DNA from 2 places in the Janibacter limosus genome. Region 2 is predicted to be linked to the other one. Evidence: predicted binding sites of a transcription regulator. Region 2 holds the regulator's gene; the other holds the start of a gene.
The links. Region 2 encodes Rex, which represses fermentation and respiration genes when NADH is low (regulators of the CRP and FNR family bind a similar motif). Its sites were predicted from a motif close to CTTGTGAANNNNTTCACAAG; they were not measured.

Region 1: the regulator Rex is predicted to act here: its motif matches at 2,018-2,037, upstream of EXU32_RS12650 (geranylgeranyl reductase family protein).

What each region holds. Positions count from the first base shown of each region.
Region 1 is NZ_CP036164.1:2,649,089-2,659,426, forward strand. It holds gene EXU32_RS12640 (NuoB/complex I 20 kDa subunit family protein) at 1-231, opposite strand, end outside; gene EXU32_RS12645 (NADH-quinone oxidoreductase subunit A) at 248-610, opposite strand; gene EXU32_RS12650 (geranylgeranyl reductase family protein) at 689-1,999, opposite strand; gene EXU32_RS12655 (demethylmenaquinone methyltransferase) at 2,102-2,797, opposite strand; gene EXU32_RS12660 (isochorismate synthase) at 2,839-4,140, shown strand; gene menD (2-succinyl-5-enolpyruvyl-6-hydroxy-3-cyclohexene-1-carboxylic-acid synthase) at 4,151-5,899, opposite strand; gene EXU32_RS12670 (hypothetical protein) at 5,929-7,380, opposite strand; gene EXU32_RS17205 (hypothetical protein) at 7,377-7,673, opposite strand; gene EXU32_RS12675 (o-succinylbenzoate synthase) at 7,768-8,775, opposite strand; gene EXU32_RS12680 (VOC family protein) at 8,772-9,176, opposite strand; gene EXU32_RS12685 (GTP pyrophosphokinase) at 9,211-10,203, opposite strand; gene EXU32_RS12690 (hypothetical protein) at 10,243-10,338, opposite strand, start outside.
Region 2 is NZ_CP036164.1:374,523-384,860, reverse strand. It holds gene EXU32_RS01890 (uroporphyrinogen-III synthase) at 1-619, opposite strand, end outside; gene hemC (hydroxymethylbilane synthase) at 712-1,671, opposite strand; gene EXU32_RS01880 (glutamyl-tRNA reductase) at 1,668-2,942, opposite strand; gene EXU32_RS01875 (redox-sensing transcriptional repressor Rex) at 2,942-3,622, opposite strand; gene EXU32_RS01870 (glutaredoxin family protein) at 3,746-3,994, opposite strand; gene EXU32_RS01865 (lysophospholipid acyltransferase family protein) at 4,003-5,547, opposite strand; gene EXU32_RS01860 (NAD-dependent epimerase/dehydratase family protein) at 5,547-6,599, opposite strand; gene EXU32_RS01855 (30S ribosomal protein bS22) at 6,780-6,878, opposite strand; gene EXU32_RS01850 (helix-turn-helix domain-containing protein) at 7,051-7,248, opposite strand; gene EXU32_RS01845 (acetoin utilization protein AcuC) at 7,451-8,641, opposite strand; gene EXU32_RS01840 (potassium channel family protein) at 8,713-9,372, shown strand; gene EXU32_RS01835 (GNAT family N-acetyltransferase) at 9,449-9,967, opposite strand; gene EXU32_RS01830 (GNAT family N-acetyltransferase) at 10,026-10,338, opposite strand, start outside.

The sequences.
Region 1 (10,338 bases), 1.3 Mb from region 2:
GCTCACGCGGCCGGCGACGATCATCAGGTCGGCCTGGCGTGGCGTGGCGGCGAAGCGCTCCATGCCGAAGCGGGCGATGTCGTAGTGCGGCGTGCCGACGGCCATCATCTCGATGGCGCAGCAGGCCAGTCCGAAGGTGGCCGGCCAGATCGACGACTTGCGCATGTAGCCCGCAAGGTTCTCCACCGTGGTGAGCGCGATGCCCGAAGGCAGCCTTTCCTCGATACCCATGTCAGATCCGTCCTCGTCAGTCCCACTCGAACCCACCGCGACGCCACACATAGGCATCAGCGATGAAGAACGCGTTGAACAGGAAAAGCACCACGGCACCGAGCGTGAAGGCCCCGAGCTCGTCGAAGGCGACGGCGAAGGGGTAGAGGAAGAGCGCCTCGATGTCGAAGATGATGAACAGCATCGCGGTCAGGTAGTACTTGACCGGGAAGCGGCCGCCCTCAGCGGCCTGCGGGGTCGGCTGGATGCCGCACTCGTAGGCCTGGGCCTTGGCCACGTTGTAGCGCGCCGGACCGACGACCAGGCTCGTCCCGACGGAGACGAGCGCGAAGCCGAGGCCGAGCGCGAAGAGGATGAGCAGCGGGATGTAGGGGTTCATCGCTGCGCCTCGCTTTCTTGTGTGTGATGCACGCCATGCCCGATCCTAGGGGTGAGCCGGGACTGCCCGGCGCCCGCCTCACGCATTGGGCGCCACCTTGGTCATGAGCTGGACGAGACGGTCGTCGAGACCGCCGCCCTTCTCCTCCGGCAGGTTGGCCATGAGCTTGAGCATGAACTTCATCAGGGTCTGCCGCGGCAGCCCGTACTTGGTCGCCAGCCGCATGATCTCCGGCTTGCCGATCAGCTTGGCGAACTGGGCCCCGAGGGTGAAGTAGCCGCCGTGCATGTCCTTCATCCGCCCGATGTAGGACACGAGCACGCGCTCACGGTCCGCGGCCGTCGGCCGGGCGAGCGCCTGGACGATCGTCTCGGCTGCGGCGTGACCGGCCTCGAGGGCGTAGTCGATGCCCTCGCCGTTGAAGGGGTTGACCATGCCGCCGGAGTCACCGACGAGCATCAGCCCGTCGGCGTAGAGCGGCTGGCGGTTGAAGGCCATCGGCAGCGCAGCGGCGGTGATCTCGCCGGTGATCGTGCCCTCGTTGATGCCCCACTCGGCCGGCATCGTCTCGACCCAGCGACGCATGACGTCCTTGTAGTCGGTGCGACCGAAGGCCTCCGAGGTGTTGAGCACGCCGAGCCCGATGTTGGATCGGCCGTCGCCCAGCCCGAAGAGCCAGCCGTAGCCGGGCATGAGGATGCGACCGCCCTCGGGCGTCGTCGACCACAGCTCGAGGTGGCTCTCGAGGTACTCGTCGTCGTGGCGGGGGGTCTCGTAGTAGGCGCGCACGGCCACGGCCATCGGCCGGTCCTCGCGCTTCTCGCGGCCCATCTTGACCGAGAGCCGGGAGGAGACGCCGTCCGCGGCGACGACGACGGGCGCCCGGTAGGTCTCGCGCTCGCCGGTGGCCTTGCCACGCTCGTCGACGACCTTGGCCGTGACCCCGACGATCCGGCCGGACTCGTCACGGATGGGCTCGGAGACATTGCGTCCCTCGAGGAGCTCGGCGCCGCAGGAGGCTGCGTGGCGGGCCAGCACCTCGTCGAGGTCCTGGCGGGCCCGGACCATGCCGTAGCCGGGGAAGGAGGTGACGTCGGGCCAGTCCAGCTGCAGCCGCATGCCGCCGCCGATGATCCGCAGGCCCTTGTTGTGGGCCCACCCGTCGGTCTCCGACAGGGGGATGCCGAGGTTGATCAGCTGTCGCACCGCGCGCGGCGTCAGGCCGTCACCGCAGATCTTGTCCCGGGGGAAGCGCGACTTCTCCAGCAGGACGACGTCCTTGCCGGCCTTGGCCAACCACGCGGCGGTCGCGCTGCCGCCGGGTCCGGCTCCGACGACGATGACGTCGACACTGCGGTCACCGTCGGCCGCAGGCAGAGAACTGGTCACGAGAGGGTTCCTCAACTGCTTGTGAAGTATTTCACGATCGCCCGAAGACTACTCGGTGGGAACACCGCCGGTCACACAGGTTGACCTAACTTGCCGAGTCCCTCAGCTCGCCTTGCTGGCTCGGTGCAGCGCCACGACGCCACCGGTCAGGTTGTTCCACTCGACGTCGGCCCACCCGGCCCCGGCGACCATCCGGGCGAGCGGCTCCTGCGCCGGCCAGGACTGGATCGACTCGGCGAGGTAGACGTAGGAGTCGGGGTTGGAGCTGAGCCGGCGGGCCACCGGCGGGAAGGCCGCCATGAGGTACTCGGAGTACACGGTGCGGAAGACCTTGTTGACCGGCTGGCTGAACTCGCAGATGAGCAGCCGGCCGCCGGGCCTGGTCACCCGCAGGAACTCGCGCAGCGCCACCTCGGGCTCGACGACGTTGCGGAAGCCGAAGGACATCGTCACCACGTCGAAGGACTCGTCGGCGAAGGGCAGCCGGGTCGCGTCGGCCGCGGTGAAGTGCAGCTCGGGGCTCTGCTTGAGCCCCTGGCGCAGCATCCCGAGGGAGAAGTCGGCAGAAGCGACCTGTGCGCCGGCACGACGCAGCGGGATGGAGGAGGAGCCGGGACCGGCGGCGATGTCGAGGATGCGATCGCCCGGCTGGGGGTCGATGGCCCGCAGCACGGCCCGGCGCCACAGCCTCGTCTGCCCCAGCGACATCACGTCGTTCATCAGGTCGTACTTCGCGGCGGTCTCGTCGAACATCGCGGCGACGTCCTTGGGGTCCTTCTGCAGGGTGGCGCGGCTCATGTGCTCATCTTCGCACCTACAGTCGTAGGCTGTTGCCCGCCATGACCTCACCATCGCCCGTCGACGTCCCCCACCCGCTCGGCTCCCAGCACCCGGCGTTGGTCGTGCGCACCGTCGCCGTCCCGACCGCTCGCGTCGGCGACCTGCTCGCCCTGCTCCCCGAGCCCGAGGACGCCGGCGACATCGTCTCCTGGGTCCGCAAGGGCGAGGGCTTCGTCGGCTGGGGACGTGTCGCGACCTTCCGTGCGACGGGCGTCGACCGCTTCGAGCAGGCGCAGTCGTGGTGGCGTGGCGTGACGAGCGAGGCGATCGTGCGCGACGACGTCGACGAGCCCGGCACCGGCCCCATCGCCTTCGGGTCCATGGCCTACTCCCGCCGCTCCGGGACCGAGTCCGTGCTCGTCGTCCCCGAGGTCGTCGTCGGACGCCGCGGGGACCTCGCCTGGGTCACGACGACCACCACCGACTCGACGGTCCCGCCGGCCGACGAGCCGCTCGCGGCGCAGCCCGACCCTCGTGACCCGGGAGAGGTCGTCTTCGCCGACCGCGACCTGAGCACGCAGGGCTGGGCGCAGGCGGTCGAGGAGGCCGTGGCCCGGATCAGCACCGGCACCCTCGACAAGGTCGTCCTCGCCCGGGCCGTCCAGGCGACCGCGGGGCACCGCATCGACCCGCGCTGGCTCCTCACCCGGCTGGCCGAGGACTACGACACGACCTGGGTCTTCGCCGTCGACGGCCTCGTCGGGGCGACCCCCGAGATGCTCGTCCGGCTCGAGCGCGGCCTGGTCACATCGCGCGTGCTGGCCGGCACCATCCGGCGCACGGGCGACGACAGCCATGACCTGGCGCTCGCCGGGTCGCTGGCCCGCAGCAGCAAGGACCTCGAGGAGCACGAGTACGCGGTGCGCTCGGTGGCCGACGCGCTGACGGCGCACACCTCCTCGATCAACGTGCCGGAGACTCCCTTCGTCCTGCACCTCAACAACGTCATGCACCTGGCGACCGATGTCGCGGGCGTCGTGCGTGACGGGTCGACCTCGCTGGCGCTGGCCGCGTCGCTGCACCCCTCGGCCGCCGTGTGCGGCACCCCGACGATGGACGCCGACACGGTCATCGCCGAGCTGGAGCAGATGGACCGGGGCCGCTACGCCGGTCCGGTCGGCTGGATGGACGCCTCGGGCGACGGCGAGTGGGGCATCGCCCTGCGCTGCGGCTGGTACGAGAGCCCGCAGTCCCTGCGCCTGTATGCCGGCTGCGGCATCGTCGCGGGCTCGGTCGCCGAGGACGAGGTCGCCGAGTCGGTGGCCAAGCTGATGCCGATGCGCAGCGCCCTCGGGGGCTGAGCGCTCCGCCTCAGTCCGCGAGCGCCGCGACCACCGCGTCGCGCGATGCCTGACCGGCTGCCCGCCTGGCACCGGGATCGACCGGGACCCGGATGACCCGGATACCGGTGCTCGGGCGGCTCACGAGCTGCGCCAGCCCGGCAGCGTCCGTCACCGTCGTGGCGGGCACCCCGTGGGCCGCGCAGAGCAGCTCGATGTCGGTGCCGGTCGGCGTGGTGAAGAGGCGCCGCATCGGCCCCTCGAGCTCGGCGACGCCGTACTCGAGGGTGCTGAAGATGCTCCCGCCGTCATCGTCCACGACGACGATCGTCAGGTCGGGCCGAGGCTCGTCCGGGCCGATGAGCAGGCCGTTGGCGTCGTGGAGGAAGGTCAGGTCGCCCAGGAGAGCGAGCGTCGGGCCGGGCCGTGACAGGGCCAGACCGACCGCGGTGGAGACGCATCCGTCGATCCCGGCCAGACCACGACTGGTCACGATCTCGACGTCGTCACGCACGTGCGCCGTGCCGTGCGCGATGTCGCGGGCGACGCTGCTGCTGCCGAGGAAGAGGGCGCTGTCCTCGGGGAGCGCGTCGTGGACGACCCGCGCGGTGACCGGCCCGTCGAGGTCGGCGTCGGCGCGGGCGTCGGGGGCCAGCGCAGCGGCGACCCGCTCACCCGCGGCCAGCCAGGTGCGGGCGAAGGGAGTGACTTCCTTCCCCTCCCCCTGCACCCCGAGCGCGGCGAAGGGGTGGACCGCCGCGGCCGTGTGCGTGGCATCGGCCCACCCGGCGGCGCCGGGCTCGCCGGGAGTGACCACCTCGACCCGCAACCCGGGCGTGCGGGTGAGCGCGGGGACGGCCCGGCCCAGGGTCGGTCGGCCGACGACGACGACGCGCGAAGGGAGGTGCTCCCCCACCCAGTGCGCGGCCGCGAGGATCCGGTCGCCGTGCGGCAGGACGAGCGGGCTGCCTCCCGGTCCGGGCTCGGCGATGACGGGTGCTCCGTGGTGCGTCGCCCAGGCGAGCGCGGCGGCGCGGTGCTGCGCAGTCGGCAGCTCGCCGATGACGACGAGGGTGTCGGGGTCGTGGGCGAGGAGGGCGGCCGGCCCGGCGACCGGGGTGGCAGTCCAGGTGGCCGGCTCGGGCAGGGCGACCCACGCAGCGCCGTCGGGTCGACCGAGCAGGGGGTCGGGGAGGCCGCCGCTCGGCGCGAGGTCGCCGCCGCTCGGGGCGAGCGGGTCGCGGTAGGGCAGGTCGAGGTGCACCGGACCGGCCGTACCGGTCCCGCCGAGCGCTCCGGTGGCCGCGGCGACGGCCCGGGCCGCGGCCGTGCGCCACGCCGGTGCCTGCCGCGACGGGTCGGCGGGGGTCTCGAGCTCGAGGGCGAGGCGGACGTGCTCGCCGTAGACGCCGATTTGGTCGGTCGCCTGGTTGGCGCCGATGCCGCGCAGCTCGGGAGGGCGGTCCGCGGTGAGCAGCAGGAGGGGGACCGCGCCGTGGTGCGCCTCGAGCACCGCGGGATGCAGGTTGGCCACGGCCGTCCCGCTCGTGGTGATGACGGCGGCGGGACGCCGGGAGGTCTTGGCCAGGCCCAGCGCCAGGAAGGCCGCGCTGCGCTCGTCGACGCGCACGTGCAGCCGGATCCGACCAGCGACCTCGAGGTCGTGGGCGGCGTAGGCCAGCGGGGCCGAGCGCGAGCCGGGGCAGAGCACCACCTCGCGCAGCCCCAGCCGCACGAGCTCGTCGAGGAGGACGCGCGCGCCGGTCGTCGAGGGGTTCACGGGCCCGATCCTGCCACCTGTCTCGTGACTCATCGACGCTCGATGTCGTAGTCGATCGTCACGGTGGGACCGCCGAAGCCGCCGACATAGGCCGTCGCGCCGTCTCGCCAGGCAGCGATCGAGCGGTCGTCGCTCGCGTCGACCATGCGGGCCGTGTCGGCGTAGAGCCCGTTGTCGTGTGCCTGCGTCGCCCGGCCGTCGGACCCGAGCTCGTCGACGACCGACCGCTCGACGGTCACCCAGCTCTCCCGGTCAGGGTTGTCGGCCCCCTCGGCGGCCGGCACGAGGTCCTGCGTGTGCTCGAGGCTGAGGACCGACACGTCCGGCGGGATGTCGAGACGGGCGACGGGAGCCGCGGAGGTCACGACGTGGGTGATGCCCAGACGGGCCCTGAAGGCGGGGTCGGCCGCGAGCGCCGCCGCCGTCAGCCCACCCTGGCTGTGCCCGGTGACCATCACCCTGGGGGGCCCGGTGTCACCCGTGCGGCGGCGGGCGTCCTCGACCGCCTGGACGACGGCCCTCATGGTGCGGGTGCGCTGGCCCGCGGCGAGCAGGATGTTGCTCGTCATGTCATAGGGGTTGCTGCCGGCGCGTGGGTCGAAGGTCTGCGTCCCCGGCACGTCCACCACCCAGGTCCAGGAGCCGTCCGGCTGGGGGATCCCCGACACCCGCACCCGCGACCCGCCCGAGGTCGGACCGTCACCCGCCACGAGGTCGCCCACCCCACGGGGCGCCACCCCGGCCTCGGGCTCGTGCGCACTCAGACGGATGTCCGCACCCGACTCGTCGAGCAGGACACCCTGGGTCGTCGCGAGGACGACGGCGAGCGCCTCCTCCTGCGTCCGGGGTGGATAGGTGGCTCCTGCCCGGCCGCTGCGCCAGGCCATCCACACGCCGAGGGCGGGCACTCCCTCGCCGAGGCCGAGCACCAGCCCGTCGAGGCCGTCGGCCACTGCGGGGACGAGCCACGGGTGGTCGTAGAGGATCTCGTCGACCTCTCGACCGAGCCCGAGGCCCACCGCGACGGCTGCGTCACGGCCCCCGGGCACGGACAGCACGACCGTGGCGACCGGGGCGATCGCCACCCCCGCGCCCAGGAGCACCGGCCCGGCCCGGCGCCCGATCCAGCGACCTGCCGCGGTCGCGATGCCGTCGGTCAGGGCCTCCGCGGCGTCCTCGCCCGCCCGGTAGCTGCGCACCGCGGCCGTGGTCGCCAGCGACGTGGCCACGACGTCGGCTGCCACGCCCGTCACCCCGGTCGCTCCTGAGCAGCCGAGGAGTGAGCACTCCACGGCCACGAGCTCGCGCGGCGCGAGCACCCCGGCCAGCACCATCGCCGGCTCGGTCGCGGCCCCGGCCACCGACACGGCGATCTCCGCGAGCTGGGTCCCGATGCCGCGCAGCCGCTCGGCGGACTCCTCGAGCTCGATCAGCGCCACCGACAGCCCGGCGACGCCCCCGCTGACCTCGATGCCGCTCACGGCAGCAGCCCGACGGTCAGGTCGACCTGAGCGACCAGGTCGAGCCGGGACTCGGCGACCACCTGCAGCTCACGGACCAGCCGCGCGCTCTCGCGCACCCGGCCCGCGAGGGCGATGAGGTCGTCGGCGTGCCCGGCGACCCGGTCGCGGTGCAGGTCGGCGGCACCGCCCTGCCAGCTCGTCGCGGTGGCGACGCGCACCTGCGCGGCGCAGGTCTCGAGCCGCCTCGCGCACCGATCGAGTCGGGCCGCGGTCCCGCTCAGCTCCCCCGGGAGGAATGTCCCCATGTCCATGAGCACAGCCCACCGCCTCGACGAGGTGGGCGGGGCTCCCTTCGCCCCGCTGTGCACGTCGGGGCGAGCCCGGATGGGGGCTGTGGAGGAGCGCTCAGTCGCGGGCCGCCCAGGCCGCGCGCACCCGCTCGCGCCACCACTGCTGTCGTGGTGCGGGCGACGCGTGGCGCGCCAAGAGGTCCTCGGTGGGCTCCACGTCGCGCACGGGGAGGACTCCGCCGGCGGGCAGGAGCGGGTCGGTGGTGACGTCAGCGGCCAGCAGCGCGCCGGTACCGAGCCCGCAGGCGTGCTCGAGGCTCGGCAGTGCGGCGGCGAGGGCGACGCCGGCCCGCAGCCCGACGCTCGAGTCGATGGCCGAGGAGACCACGGCCGGCAGGCCGCACTCGTCGACGATGCGCAGGGCGGCGGTGACGCCGCCGAGCGGTGCGACCTTGACGACGATGACGTCGGCGGCGCGCAGCCGCGCCACCTGCATGGGGTCCTCCGCCTTGCGGATGGACTCGTCCGCGGCGACGGGTACGTCGACCCCGTTGTGCGCCAGGTCCACTCGCAGATGGGCCAGGTCGCGCACGTCGGCGCAGGGCTGCTCGGCGTACTCCAGCCCGAAGGGAGCCAACCTGGCCAGCATGTCGGCCGCCTGGGTGAGCGACCACCCGCCGTTGGCGTCCACGCGGATCCGCGCGTCGGGCCCCATGAGATCGCGGACGGCGGCCACCCGGTCGATGTCGTCCTGCTCGGTCTGACCGCGCTCGGCGACCTTGACCTTGGCCGTGGTGCAGCCGTCGTAGCGGGCCAAGACCTGCGCGACGCGCTCGGCGGGCACCGCGGGCACCGTGGCGTTGACCGGCACCTCGGTGCGCACCGGGTCGGGCCAGCCGGTCCACGCGGCCTCGATCGCGGCGTCGAGCCACCGTGCCGCCTCGGCCGGTCCGTACTCGACGAAGGGAGCGAACTCGCCCCACCCGCAGGGCCCGTGGACGAGCGCCACCTCCCGCTCCTCGACGCCGCGGAAGCGGGTGTTGAGCGGCAGGGTCACCACGCGCAGCCCGTCGACGAGCTCCTCGACGGAGTCCGGCCCGGGCTGGGTCCGGGTGCCGCTCACCGGTCGCGGGAGGAGAGCACGCAGAACTCGTTGCCCTCCGGGTCGGCGAGCACGGTCCAGGTGACGTCGGGGGTCTGGCCGACGTCGACGCGGGTCGCCCCCTTGGCCAGCAGCGCCTCGATCTCGGCGTCACGGTCCTGGTCGATGTGTGGGGCGAGGTCGATGTGCAGACGGTTCTTGATCGTCTTGCCCTCGGGCACGGGGGCGAAGACGAGCGACGTCCGGCCCGTCAGCCACGTCGCGGTGTCGTCGACCGGGTCCTCGGTGTGCTCGGGAGGCACGACATTGCACTCGAACTCGTCCTCGTACCCGATCCGCCACCCGAGCACGTCGGCCCACCACCTCGCGAGGGCGGCGTGGTCGTGCGCGTCGACGGACAGCTGGTGGAGGTGCAGGGCCATGGGCCCGACGGTAGTCGCAGCCCCACGCCCGTCGTCAGTCGGTGAGCCGGCCGAGCCGGGCCCGCAGCAGCCCGACCCGGTGGGCATTGCCGTGCAGCGCCACGTAGCGGTCGCCGTGGACGGACAGCAGAGCGTCGTCGAGGCGGCGGACGGCGCCGGGTGGGTAGCGGTAGCCCATGTGGCCCTCGATCGATGCGACGTCGACGTCGCGCAGGACCTCGCGCAGCTCGGAGAGCGAGCTGATGCCCAGCTCGAGCAGCAGCCCGCTGATCCACGCGTAGTGATCGGTGCGTGACCAGCCGGCGTCGGTGAACTGGCCGGCGAGGAAGGCCGCCAGGTCGGTCGGGCTGATCCGCGGGTCGTCGTCAGCCGCCTCGGCCGGCGAGGTGAGCTCCTCGCGGTGGCGGTCCCTGATCGCCGAGAACTGCTGGTCGGCCAGCTCGAGCAGCCCCGCCGCGAGCGTGAACCGTCGGTCGAAGTCCGGGGCGTGCTCGTCCGAGACCGACCCCTTGTAGCGGACGTCGTGCTCGAACTCGGCCCAGGCGTGCTGGAGGACCGTGCGGATCTGCACCGAGGCCGGGCGGTCCGTCGGGATGCCCGCCTCGGCGCGCTCCTCGTCGAGCGCGACCAGCAGGTGGCGGCTGGAGTAGCCGAAGCGTCCTGCGTCGGCGGTCTCCTGACCCATGTCGCGGTCCTCGCGGACGACCAGCTGCGAGGAGAGCAGCTGGGCGACCGCGTCGACGTCGGCGAGGACATAGGTCACGACGCGTACGCCGACCTGGTCGGTGATGTCGGTGAGCGGCTTGGGGTGCGCCAGCCGGCCACCCTGCAGCCGTCGGGCCGCCTTGCCGGCGAAGGACTCCACCGACTTGGTCCGCCCGGTCACGGCCAGGTAGTTGATGCCCGCGTCGTCCAGCAGCCGGGTCACGAGAGCGACATAGGCGTCGGTGACACCGCGCAGCTCGTCGTGGCTCGCGGCGTATCGCTGGACAGCCCGGCGGATCCGGGTCGACTGCGTGCTCGCCATGGGGACATGGTGCACCACGGGCCGCCCGTGGAGGCCGCGTCACTCGTCACGGACCTTCCCCGCGAGGGCCCGATAGGTCAGCAGCTCCCGGCGAAAGCTGCTGACGAGCAGGCGCACATCGCCGAGCACGTACAC
Region 2 (10,338 bases):
TCGGCACCTCGAGGCCGACGATCGCCCGGGCCGCCTCCTCGAGGGTGGTCTGCCGGGTCGTCTGGTGGGTGGTCGTGCCACCACGCGTGAGGGCGACGGGGGTGTCCGCCGCGCGTCCTGCGGCGAGCAGGTCGGTGAAGGCCTGACCCAGGTGCTCGGGCAGGCCGAGCAGCACGAGCGTGACGTCGTCGCCGATCGACGCGGACAGGTCGGTCCGCTTGCCGCCTGCGACGCTCACGACGTGCAGCGCACCGGTCGAGCGCGAGGTGAGCGGGACGCCGGCGTAGGCGGGGACCGCGCTGACCGCGGAGACGCCCGGCACGATGTCGAAGTCGATGCCCGCCTTGACGAGGGCCTGCGCCTCCTCGGCGAGGCCGTTGAAGGTGGCCGGGTCGCCGTCCATGAGTCGCACGACGAGGCCGGACTTGTGCGCCTTGGCCGTCTTGACGACGAGGCGGGCGCGCATGGCGTGCGTCAGCTGCTGGCCGTGCTCGCCGTGGCTGGCGTCGACGACGTCGACGCCCTCGCTCGTCATCGAGGCGACGATGTCCTCGTTGGTCAGCTGGTCGGTGATGACCGCGTCCGCCCGACCGAGCAGGTCGACCGCGGCAACGGTCATCAGTGAGACGTCACCCGGTCCAGCGCCGACGAAGGCGACACGCGCCGGTCGGCGGGAGGCGGCGGAGGGGGTTGCGGCAGAGCGCTGGGGGGTCACTGGACATGCTCCGAAGCGGTCGAGGGGTGGGTGGCTTGCAGGTCGGCGAGCTCTGGGGCGCCGTCGGCGACGAGGGTGCGGGCGAGACGACGACCGAGGTCCTCTGCCTCGGCCATCGGGCCGGTGATGGACCGGCGCAGATCTGCGGAGCCGTCGGTCGCAGTGACCACGGCCCGGAGGGAGATGACGAGGCCGTCGACGTCGTCGACGATCTCGGCGAGGGCGCCGATGGGGGCGGCACACCCGGCTTCGAGCTCCGCGAGGACACCGCGCTCGGCGGTGACGGCGGCGCGGGTGTCCTCGTGGTCGAGTAGGTGAAGGGCGGCGAGCACCTGCTCGTCACCCTCACGGCACTCGACGGCCAGGGCGCCCTGCCCGGGAGCGGGCAGCATCTGGATCGGCTCGAGCAGCTCGGTGATCTGCTCGCGCAGACCGAGGCGGGTCAGGCCGGCGGAGGCGAGCACGACGGCGTCGAGCTGGCCCTCGTCGGAGCCGACCATGGCCAAGCGGGTGCCGAGGTTGCCGCGGATGTCGCGGAACTCCAGACCAAGGCCGAGGGCCGCGAGCTGCGCGCGGCGGCGAGGCGAGCCGGTCCCGATGACCGCACCCTCGCCGAGCTCACCCAGGGTGAGGCCGTCGCGGGCGCACAGGGCATCACGCGGGTCGACCCGGGCGGGGATCGCGGCGACGACCAGCCCCGGGGCCGGGGCGGTCGGCAGGTCCTTGAGCGAGTGCACGGCGAGGTCGATCTCACCGGCGTGCATCGCCTCGCGCAGGGCGGTGGCGAAGACGCCGGTGCCGCCCATGCTCGCGAGCGACGCGCGGTTGGTGTCGCCTTCGGTGACGATCTCCACCAGCTCGACCTCGTGGCCGGCCGCCCGCAGCGCGTCGGCGACGTGACCCGACTGGGTCATGGCCAGGGCCGAGCGACGGGTTCCGAGACGAAGGGAGGTCACAGGGCACCTCCTTCGGCGTGGAGGTCGAAGAGCTGGTGCAGCGCGTCCTCGTACTCGCCGAAGCGGCCATCGCTGGCCAGCTCCTTGGCGCGGACGGTGGGCGCGTGCAGCAGCTTCTCGACGATGCGGTGCACGGCGCGGTCGACCTCCGCGCGGTCGCTCTCGCTCATCCCGGGCGTGCGCTGACCCAGCCGGGCCAGCTCGCGCTCGACGACCTGCTGGGCGGCGCTGCGCAGGGCGCGCACGGTGGGGCCTGCGATGCTGGCCGCGCGCTGGCCCAGGTGCTTGGTCACGGCGTCGCCGACGATCGTGCGGGCCTCCTCGACCTCGGGGACCGAGCCCCCGGGCCCGAGTCGGTCGCCCAGCTCGGCGAGCCCCAGACGGGTGACCTCGCTGAGGTCGGCCACCTCGTGCGCGATGTCGTGGGGCAGCGCGAGGTCGATGAAGGCCTGCGGGAGCCCGCCGCGCGCGACCTGGGCGTCGGCGACGTCGGGCAGCGTGATCGCCAACCCGGTGGACCCGGTGCAGGAGATGACGACGTCGGCGTCGGCGAGTGCCTGCGCGAGCTCGTGGGCCGGGCGGGCTCGCGCCCCCAGGCGCTCGGCGAGGGAGACGCCGCGCTCGTGCGTCCGGTTGACGACGGTCAGCTCGGCGACCCCTCGGCGGATCGCGCTGGTCGCGGCGAGGGCGCTCATCGCGCCCGCCCCCACGACGAGGACGTGTGCGCCGGCCAGCGCGCCGACGTGCTCCTCGGCGGCGTCGAGGCCCTCGCCCACGAGCGAGCGGGAGACCTCGTCGATGGCGGTCTCGGAGTGCACCCGCTTGCCGGTGCGCAGCGCCTGCTGGACGAGGGCGTTGAGGTTGGTCCCGACGTGGCCCTCGCTCTGCCCGCGGCCGAGGGCATCACGCAGCTGACCCAGGATCTGGGACTCGCCGACCGCCATCGAGTCGAGCCCGGCCGCGACATTGAAGACGTGGGCCACCGCGGCGTCGCCGTAGTGCAGGTCCAGGTGTGCCTTGAGGTCGTCCTGGGTGATGTCCGTGGCCTGCGTCAGCGCCGCGGTGAGGTCGGCGACCGCGCCGTGGAAGGCGGTGACCTCGGCATAGATCTCGGTGCGGTTGCAGGTCGCGACGACCAGGTGCTCGCTGATGTCGGGGCTGGCCGTCGCCGCCTCGATGATCTGCGACAGGCTCGTCTCGTCGAGCGCTGCCCGCTCCAGGACGGAGATCGGGGCACGGCGGTGGTTGAGGCCGAAGGCGAGGAGACTCATCAGCCGATCTCCTCCAGCAGGTCGTCGGACACGGCACCGGAGCGTTGCTGCTCGTGGAAGGCAAGGATCTGCAGCTCGGTGGACAGATCGACCTTGCGCATGTGGACCCCTTCGGGAACCTGGATCGCGGTGGCAGCGAAGTTGAGGATGGAGGTGACGCCGGCGGCGGAGAGCAGGTCCGCGACGTCCTGGGCCGAGGCAGCCGGGGTGGCGATGACACCGATGCAGGCCTCACCGGGCGTCACGACGGCGGTCAGCGCGTCCATCGGCTGGATCGTCAGCTCGTCGAGCCGCTCACCGGCCAGCGCACGGTCGCGGTCGAGGAGCGCCACGACCTTGAAGCCCTTGGTCGCGAACCCGCCGTACGAGGCCAGCGCGCGGCCGAGGTTGCCCATGCCGACGATGACGACGGGCCAGTCGTGGGTCAGGCCGAGGGCGCGTGAGATCTGGTAGGTCAGGTGGGCCACGTCGTAGCCGACGCCGCGCACACCGTAGGAGCCGAGGTGGCTGAGGTCCTTGCGCAGCTTGGCCGAGCTGACCCCGGCGCTGTGCGCGAGCTCCTCGGAGGAGACGGAGAGCACGTCCTGGGCGGTGAGCTGACCCAGCGCCCGCAGGTATCCGGGGAGTCGGGCAACCGTCGCGTCGGGGATGTCGCGCTTGGCGGCCTGATCGACGGACACGGCTTGGCTCGGGCTCCTCTCCCGGTCCAGGGGCGAACGCCACCTGAGGACCGAACACCACGAGATTACGCTCTTGTGAACAAATGCACAAAGTCGCGCACGGTCCGTGGACACGCGGCCCGGTCACTGCTGCAGCGCCGCGCGCAACCGCCCTTCGTCCACCCGCCAGTAGTCGTGCTGGCGCCCGTCGACGAAGGTGACCGGCACCTCGTCGGTGTACCGGGACAGCTCGGGGTCGGCGTCGATGTCGACCTCGGCGAAGCTGTCACCGGTCTGCGCCACGACCCGCTCGATGACCTCGCGGGCCACGTCGCACAGGTGGCAGCCCTCGCGGCCGACCATGACGACGCGGGCAGCAGGAAGGGGGCTCACCGCGCCTCCTAGAAGAAGACCGAGCGCCGCGTCACCAGGACCGAGTACAAGGTCTGCTGGATCGTCTCGCGCACCTGGTCGGTGATCTCGAAGACGAGCATCGGGTCCTCGGCTGCGTCCGGGCCGAGGGACGCGGTGTCGATGGGCTCACCGAACTCGATGATCCACTTGCTCGGCAGCGGGATCAGGCCCAGCGGGCCGAGCAGCGGGAAGAAGGGCGTGATCGGGGCATAGGGCGCGCCGAGCAGGCGGGCCACCGTCTTCATGTTGCCGATCATCGGGTAGACCTCCTCGGCCCCGACGACGGAGCACGGGATGATCGGGACCTCGGCCTTGATCGCCGCCGAGACGAAGCCGCCACGACCGAAGCGCTGCAGCTTGTAGCGCTCCCGGAAGGGCTTGCCGACACCCTTGAAGCCCTCGGGCCACACGCCGACGAGCTCGCCGCCCCGCATGAGCCGGTCCGCGTCCGCCGCGGACGCGAGGGTCGCACCCGTCTTGCGCGCGAAGTCGCCCACGACCGGCAGCTGGAAGACGAGGTCGGCACCGAGCATGCGCAGGAAGCGCCGCTGCGGGTGGGCGTCGTGGATGGCCAGCTGGGTCATGATCGAGTCGATCGCGACCGTGCCCGAGTGGTTGGACACGAGCAGGGCCCCGGTGTCGGCCGGGATGTTCTCGATCCCGCGCACCTCGATGCGGAACCACTTGTCCTTCAGCAGCCGCAGCACCGGGAAGACGGTGTGGATGGTGAAGTCCTCGTCGAAGCCGAAGTCGTCGACCGCGTAGTCGCCCTTGACCCGCCGCTGGAGGAAGTGGAGGGTCTCGGTGAACCGGCGCTCCCAGCCCTCCCCCGCTGCCGCGCCCGCGGCGTGGCCCAGGGTGCGTGAGGTCATCTGACCGGCGGACAGCAGCACCGACAGCAGCTCGGCCAGACCCGGCACGACGGCCTGTCCGCTCTCGGGGGTGCCCTGCGACGACGACAGGTCCGCGGGGCGGGCGGCGGGCGCCGGACGAGCAGCGGAGTCCGTCCGTCGGGTGGGGGGCCGGCGTCGGGTCGAGCTCTTGGCCGGCGCGGTGCGCCGGGCCGCCGGGGGCGACCCGTCGGGGCCGGGAACCACGGTGAGCGTGGGCTTGCGCGACGTGCTCGACGCCCGGGTGGACGACGTCTTGGACCGTGCGGTGGCACCCGAGCGCGTGGGCGCCTGGGCCGAGGGACCGGTGAGAAGGGGGGTGCTGCGCCGACGGGCGCGCTCGCCGCCGGCCCGGTCGGCTGCCGCGGAGACCGCGCTGGGCCGGGCTGCCTTCGCGGCGGGCGCCTTGCGAGCGGGGGCCGTCGTGGAGGCCTTCTTCGCAGCCGCCTTCTTGGCCGGTGCCTTGCGGGCGGTCGGCGTCTTCGCAGTCGCCTTCTTCGCAGTCGCCTTCTTCGCAGTCGCCTTCTTGGCCGGCGTCTTCTTGGCCGGCGTCTTGGTGGCCGTCCTCGAGGCCGTGGCCTTGCTCGCCCCGGGCTTCTTGGTCGCGGACGTGGTGCTGGTGGCGCGGGTGCTGTCGGCCATCACTTCTCACTCTCGGGGGTGGGCGTCACGGCCCGCAGCGCGGCCTCGGCGGCCTGCACGGCCGACCATCCGGGCTGGGCGAAGGGCAACCGGTCGAAGACCCTCCCCTTCGTCGCGCGGGCGTAGTCCTCGTAGGCGGCGCGCGTCGTGTAGGCCGGCTCGAAGCCGAGGTCCTCGCGCATGCGGGTGGTGTCCAGCCCGCGACCGAAGCTCAGCAGGTCGAGCTGGTCGGAGCCGATGTCGATGAGTCCGAACCTCTTGGCCAGGTCGGTGACGCTGCCGGTGGCCATCCGCGGGACGAGCACGAAGGGGCGCCCGGCGAGGTTGGCCGCCTGGCTGGCGGTGATGATCCCGTCACCGGCGACGTTGACCGCGCCCAGTCCGGGCAGCTCGATGGCGCGCACGAGCGCGGCCACGCAGTCGTCCTCGTGGACGAACTGGAGACGGGCGTCGTAGCCGAAGGGGATGGGGATGACCGGCAGGCTGAAGTGGTCGGTGAAGGCGGTGCGGATCCGCGGGCCGATGACGTTGGCAAAGCGCAGGGTGGTGATCTCGATGTCGGGACGTCTGCGGGAGAGCCCACGGACATAGCCCTCGACCTCGACGCTGTCACGGGCCCAGCCCGAGCTGGGCATCTTCTTCGCCGACATGTCCTCGGTGAACATCGCCGGGTCCCGCGGGCTCGACCCGTAGACGCCGGCGGTCGACTTCACGACCAGCTTGGTGACCGACTCGGCTCGCTGGCACGCGGCCAGGAGCTGCATCGTCCCGATGACGTTGACCTCTTTTTGCGTGGCCCGCCCGCCACCAGCCCGCGGGGTCGCGACGACGCCCATGTGCACGACGGTGTCGACGTCGTTGCCCGAGATGATCCGGCCGATGAGGGGGCTGCGGATGTCGGCCCGCATGAACTCCGCGCGGCCGATCCCGTGCCGCGGGGGCACGACGTCGACGCCGATGATCCGGCCCACGGAGTCGTCACGGCTCAGGCGGCGCGCGAAGGCACCGCCGAGATGACGGGAGACCCCTGCGACGAGAACGGTCTCGGGCACCGGAACACCTTCCTTGGGGACTGACGACCACAGGTCATGGACTGGGCCGCAGCCTAGTCTCGCGACGACCTCGGCGGGAGGGGCAAGGGGCCGCCAGGGGCGATGAGAGACAGGGATCACCCGACGGCGGGGGACGACGAAGGGGGCCCGTCCGCGATGCGGCGGGCCCCCTTCGTGAGGTCACTTCTTGTTGCGACGCTGGTGGCGCGTCTTGCGCAGCAACTTGCGGTGCTTCTTCTTCGCCATGCGCTTGCGCCGCTTCTTGATGACAGAACCCATGCGGATGTTCCTTCGTGTCGAGATCAGTGCTGACGGTGGTGCCTCGAGCGATGCCAGTCCTGCAGTCGCAGGCCCCACCGAGAACGAGTCAGACGACAGAGTCTATCCGCTCCGTCGCGATGCTCCGTGCAGGGGCCCTCTGCAGGGCTCCCGTGCAGTGCACTGCCGAGGGTCAGGCCGTCTCGACGAACGAGGTCTCGAGGTACGTGTGCACGGCGTCCTCGGGGACCCGGAAGCTGCGCCCGACGCGAACGGCCGGCAGGTCACCGTTGTGGACCATGCGGTAGACCGTCATCTTCGACACCCGCATGATCGACGCGACCTCAGCCACGGTGAGAAAACGCACCTCACCCAGTCGGTCGTTGGACATGATCACCTCGATATCCGCAGGACCGCGCCGCCGACCGGTGCCGGCGGATCTCGACGAGCCCTGCAGAGGACAACCATAGGGGCAGATGTGACAACTGTGAAGACGGGACGGAGCAAATCTGCGCTCACGTCCACCCGACACGCCGACAGGACGGGACGATTCTGGCGAAATGACGTCCGGATCTGAATCCGGATCAGGGCCGTCAGTCATACCAGACGTCGAGACCGTGCACGGGGAAGACCGCCTCGCGGGTGGCCATCACGGCCCGGTCGACCCCGCTGTGCGGGTTGTAGCCCATCGCCCACGGCTGCACCCAGATCGGCAGGTCCTTGTCGGGGAGGTCACCCATGCGGGCGGGACCTGCCTGCCCGGCGACCAGCTCGACGTGGTCGCGCCAGGCCTGTGGGGTCTCGGTGGAGGGCGGTACCGGCTTGTGCGCCGCGATGGCCGTCAGGTGCGCCCAGGCGCGCGGGACGGCGCTCGCGATGTCGTAGCCGCCCCCTCCGACCGCCAGCCACCGCCCGTCGGCCACCTCGTGCGCGAGCCGATGCAGGTTGACGGCGGCCTGCCGCTGCGCGTCGAGCGAGAGCGCCATGTGCGCGAGCGGGTCGTCCTTGTGGGTGTCACACCCGTGCTGGGTGACCAAGACCTGCGGCGCGAAGGCCCGGACGACCGGGGCGGCCACCGACGTGATCGCCCGCAGCCAGGGTCCGTCGGTGACTCCCGGGGGCAGCGCGACGTTGACCGCGGTGCCCTCGGCACCCGGACCGCCGGTGTCACCGGGCCAGCCCGTGCCGGGGAAGAGGGTGCGCCCCGACTCGTGGACCGAGACCGTGAGCACGCGCGGGTCGTCGTAGAAGATCTCCTGCACCCCGTCGCCGTGGTGGACGTCGACGTCGACGTAGGCCACCCGCTCGACGCCCTGCTCGAGCAGCCAGGTGATGGCGGCGGCGATGTCGTTGTAGATGCAGAAGCCGGCCGCCCTGCCCCGCATGGCGTGGTGCATCCCACCGGTGAAGTTGACCGCGTGCTCCGCCTCGCCGGTCCACACGCGTCGTGCTGCCTCGATGCTGCCGGCCACGATGCGAGCGCTCGACTCGTGGATGCCGGCGAAGGCGGGCACGTCGTCGGTGCCGATCCCCCACTGCCCGTCGGCTGTCGTGGGGTCGGCCGAGATCCTCTTGACCGCCTCGATGTAGTCGCCGTCGTGGACGGTCCTCAGCACGTCGTCGCTCGCCGGCTCGACGTCGACGACGTCCATGTCGTCGAAGATCCCGAGCTCTCGGCACAGCCGGGCCGTGAGATCGAGGCGGATCGGTGACATCGGGTGACCCACCCCGAAGTCGTAACGCGTGAAGTCCTCGCCCCAGATGGCGCACGCCTGTGTGCTCATGATCCGGAACGCTACCCCGGCTAGTGTCGTATCCCACGACCCCCTGATGATCGGAGGACCGCGTGCCGCGCATGCGTCTGCACAACGAGGACGTCCTCGTCCTCGGCCTCGGCCGCTTCGGCGGCGCGGTGGCCACCGAGCTGCACCGTCTGGGCAACCGGGTGACCGCGCTCGAGCTCGACCCCTCGCTGGCCGAGGCCTACCTGGGCCGCGTCGGGCGGATCGTCCAGGGCGACGCGACCTCGGTGACGACGATCGAGGAGCTGAAGCCGCACGCCTTCTCCGCCAGCGTCCTGGCCATCGGGTCCTCGATCGAGGCGAGCGTGCTCGCCGCGGTCAACCTCATCGACGGTGAGGCCCCCAAGGTGTGGGCCAAGGCGGTCAGCCCCGAGCACGCCCGCATCCTCAACCGGATCGGCGTCCACCACGTCCTCTCCCCCGAGATCGAGTCGGGCAAGCGCCTGGCGCACCTCATCGGCAGCCGCCTGATGGACTACATCGAGTTCGACGACGGCTTCGCGATCGTCAAGATGACGCCGCCCCAGGAGGCCGTGGGCTTCACGCTCGAGCAGTCCTCGATCCGCAGCAAGTACGGCGTGACCGTGGTCGGGGTGAAGTCACCCGGTCAGGACTTCACCTATGCGCGCCCGGAGACCAAGGTGCGCAACGGCGACCTGATCATCGTCAGTGGCCCCACGGCGCTCATCGAGCGGATGGCCGCTCGCCCCTGAGGTCGACCCCACCGAGCACGGTGGCCCGCCCCCTTCGAGCGAAGGGAGCGGGCCACCGGTCGTCGTGCGGGCTGGGTCAGCCGCGGTCCTCGCCCAGGGCGAGGACGAGCGCGATCTCCTGCTCGTCCTGGCCGTCGGCGGTGGCCACGCGCATGGGACGGCGGTCGTCGGTGGGGCGGAAGCCAAAGCTCGAGGCGAAGGCGACCGCGCGGCCGTTGTCGGACCCGACCCAGTAGAAGAGCTGGCGCAGGCCCTTGCGCTCGGCGAGCCTGGCGCTCTGCCCCACGAGCTCCGCGGCGACGCCGCGTCCCCGCCACTCGGGGTGGACCCACAGGCCGAAGAGCTGACCGGCGTCCTCGGAGTCGTTGTCCTCGGCGGCCCCCAGGCTGACGACCCCCAGCCGCTTGCCCTCGGCCTCGGCCACGAGCCGGTCACTGCGGCCCATCCGGGCCCGCCAGAAGTCCTCGGCCTCGGCGGCCTCGGCGGCGTGGTCGGCCACGAAGGCCTCCGGAGATTCCTGCAGGGCTTCCAGACGAAGGCTGCGGTAGGTCTCCCACTCATCCTCGGTCAGTGCGCGCACGGTGATCTCACTCATGGCGTGAGTCTCTCATCCTCGCGAGCGGATTGACCTGCCGGGTCATGAACTGTTCACCTCACCCGGGGAGGTGACGGCTCATCCGGTCGCACCCCTCGACGTCACCGGCTGACCCGTCGAAGGCGAACCCGGCCCGCTCGTAGAAGGCCACGGCCCGCGGGTTGTCGCGCATGACGTGGAGCCGCACGACCGCGTCGCCGCGATCGCCGGCGAGGTCGACGCAGGCCTGCACGAGGGCATCCGCGATGCCCTGTCCCCGCGCGTGCCCGGCGACCCACATGGCGACGATCTCGGGGTCGTGGGACTCGTCGGGGCGGTAGAGGGTGGCCGCACCCAGCGGCAGTCCCGCGTCGCGCTCGGCGAGGAAGACG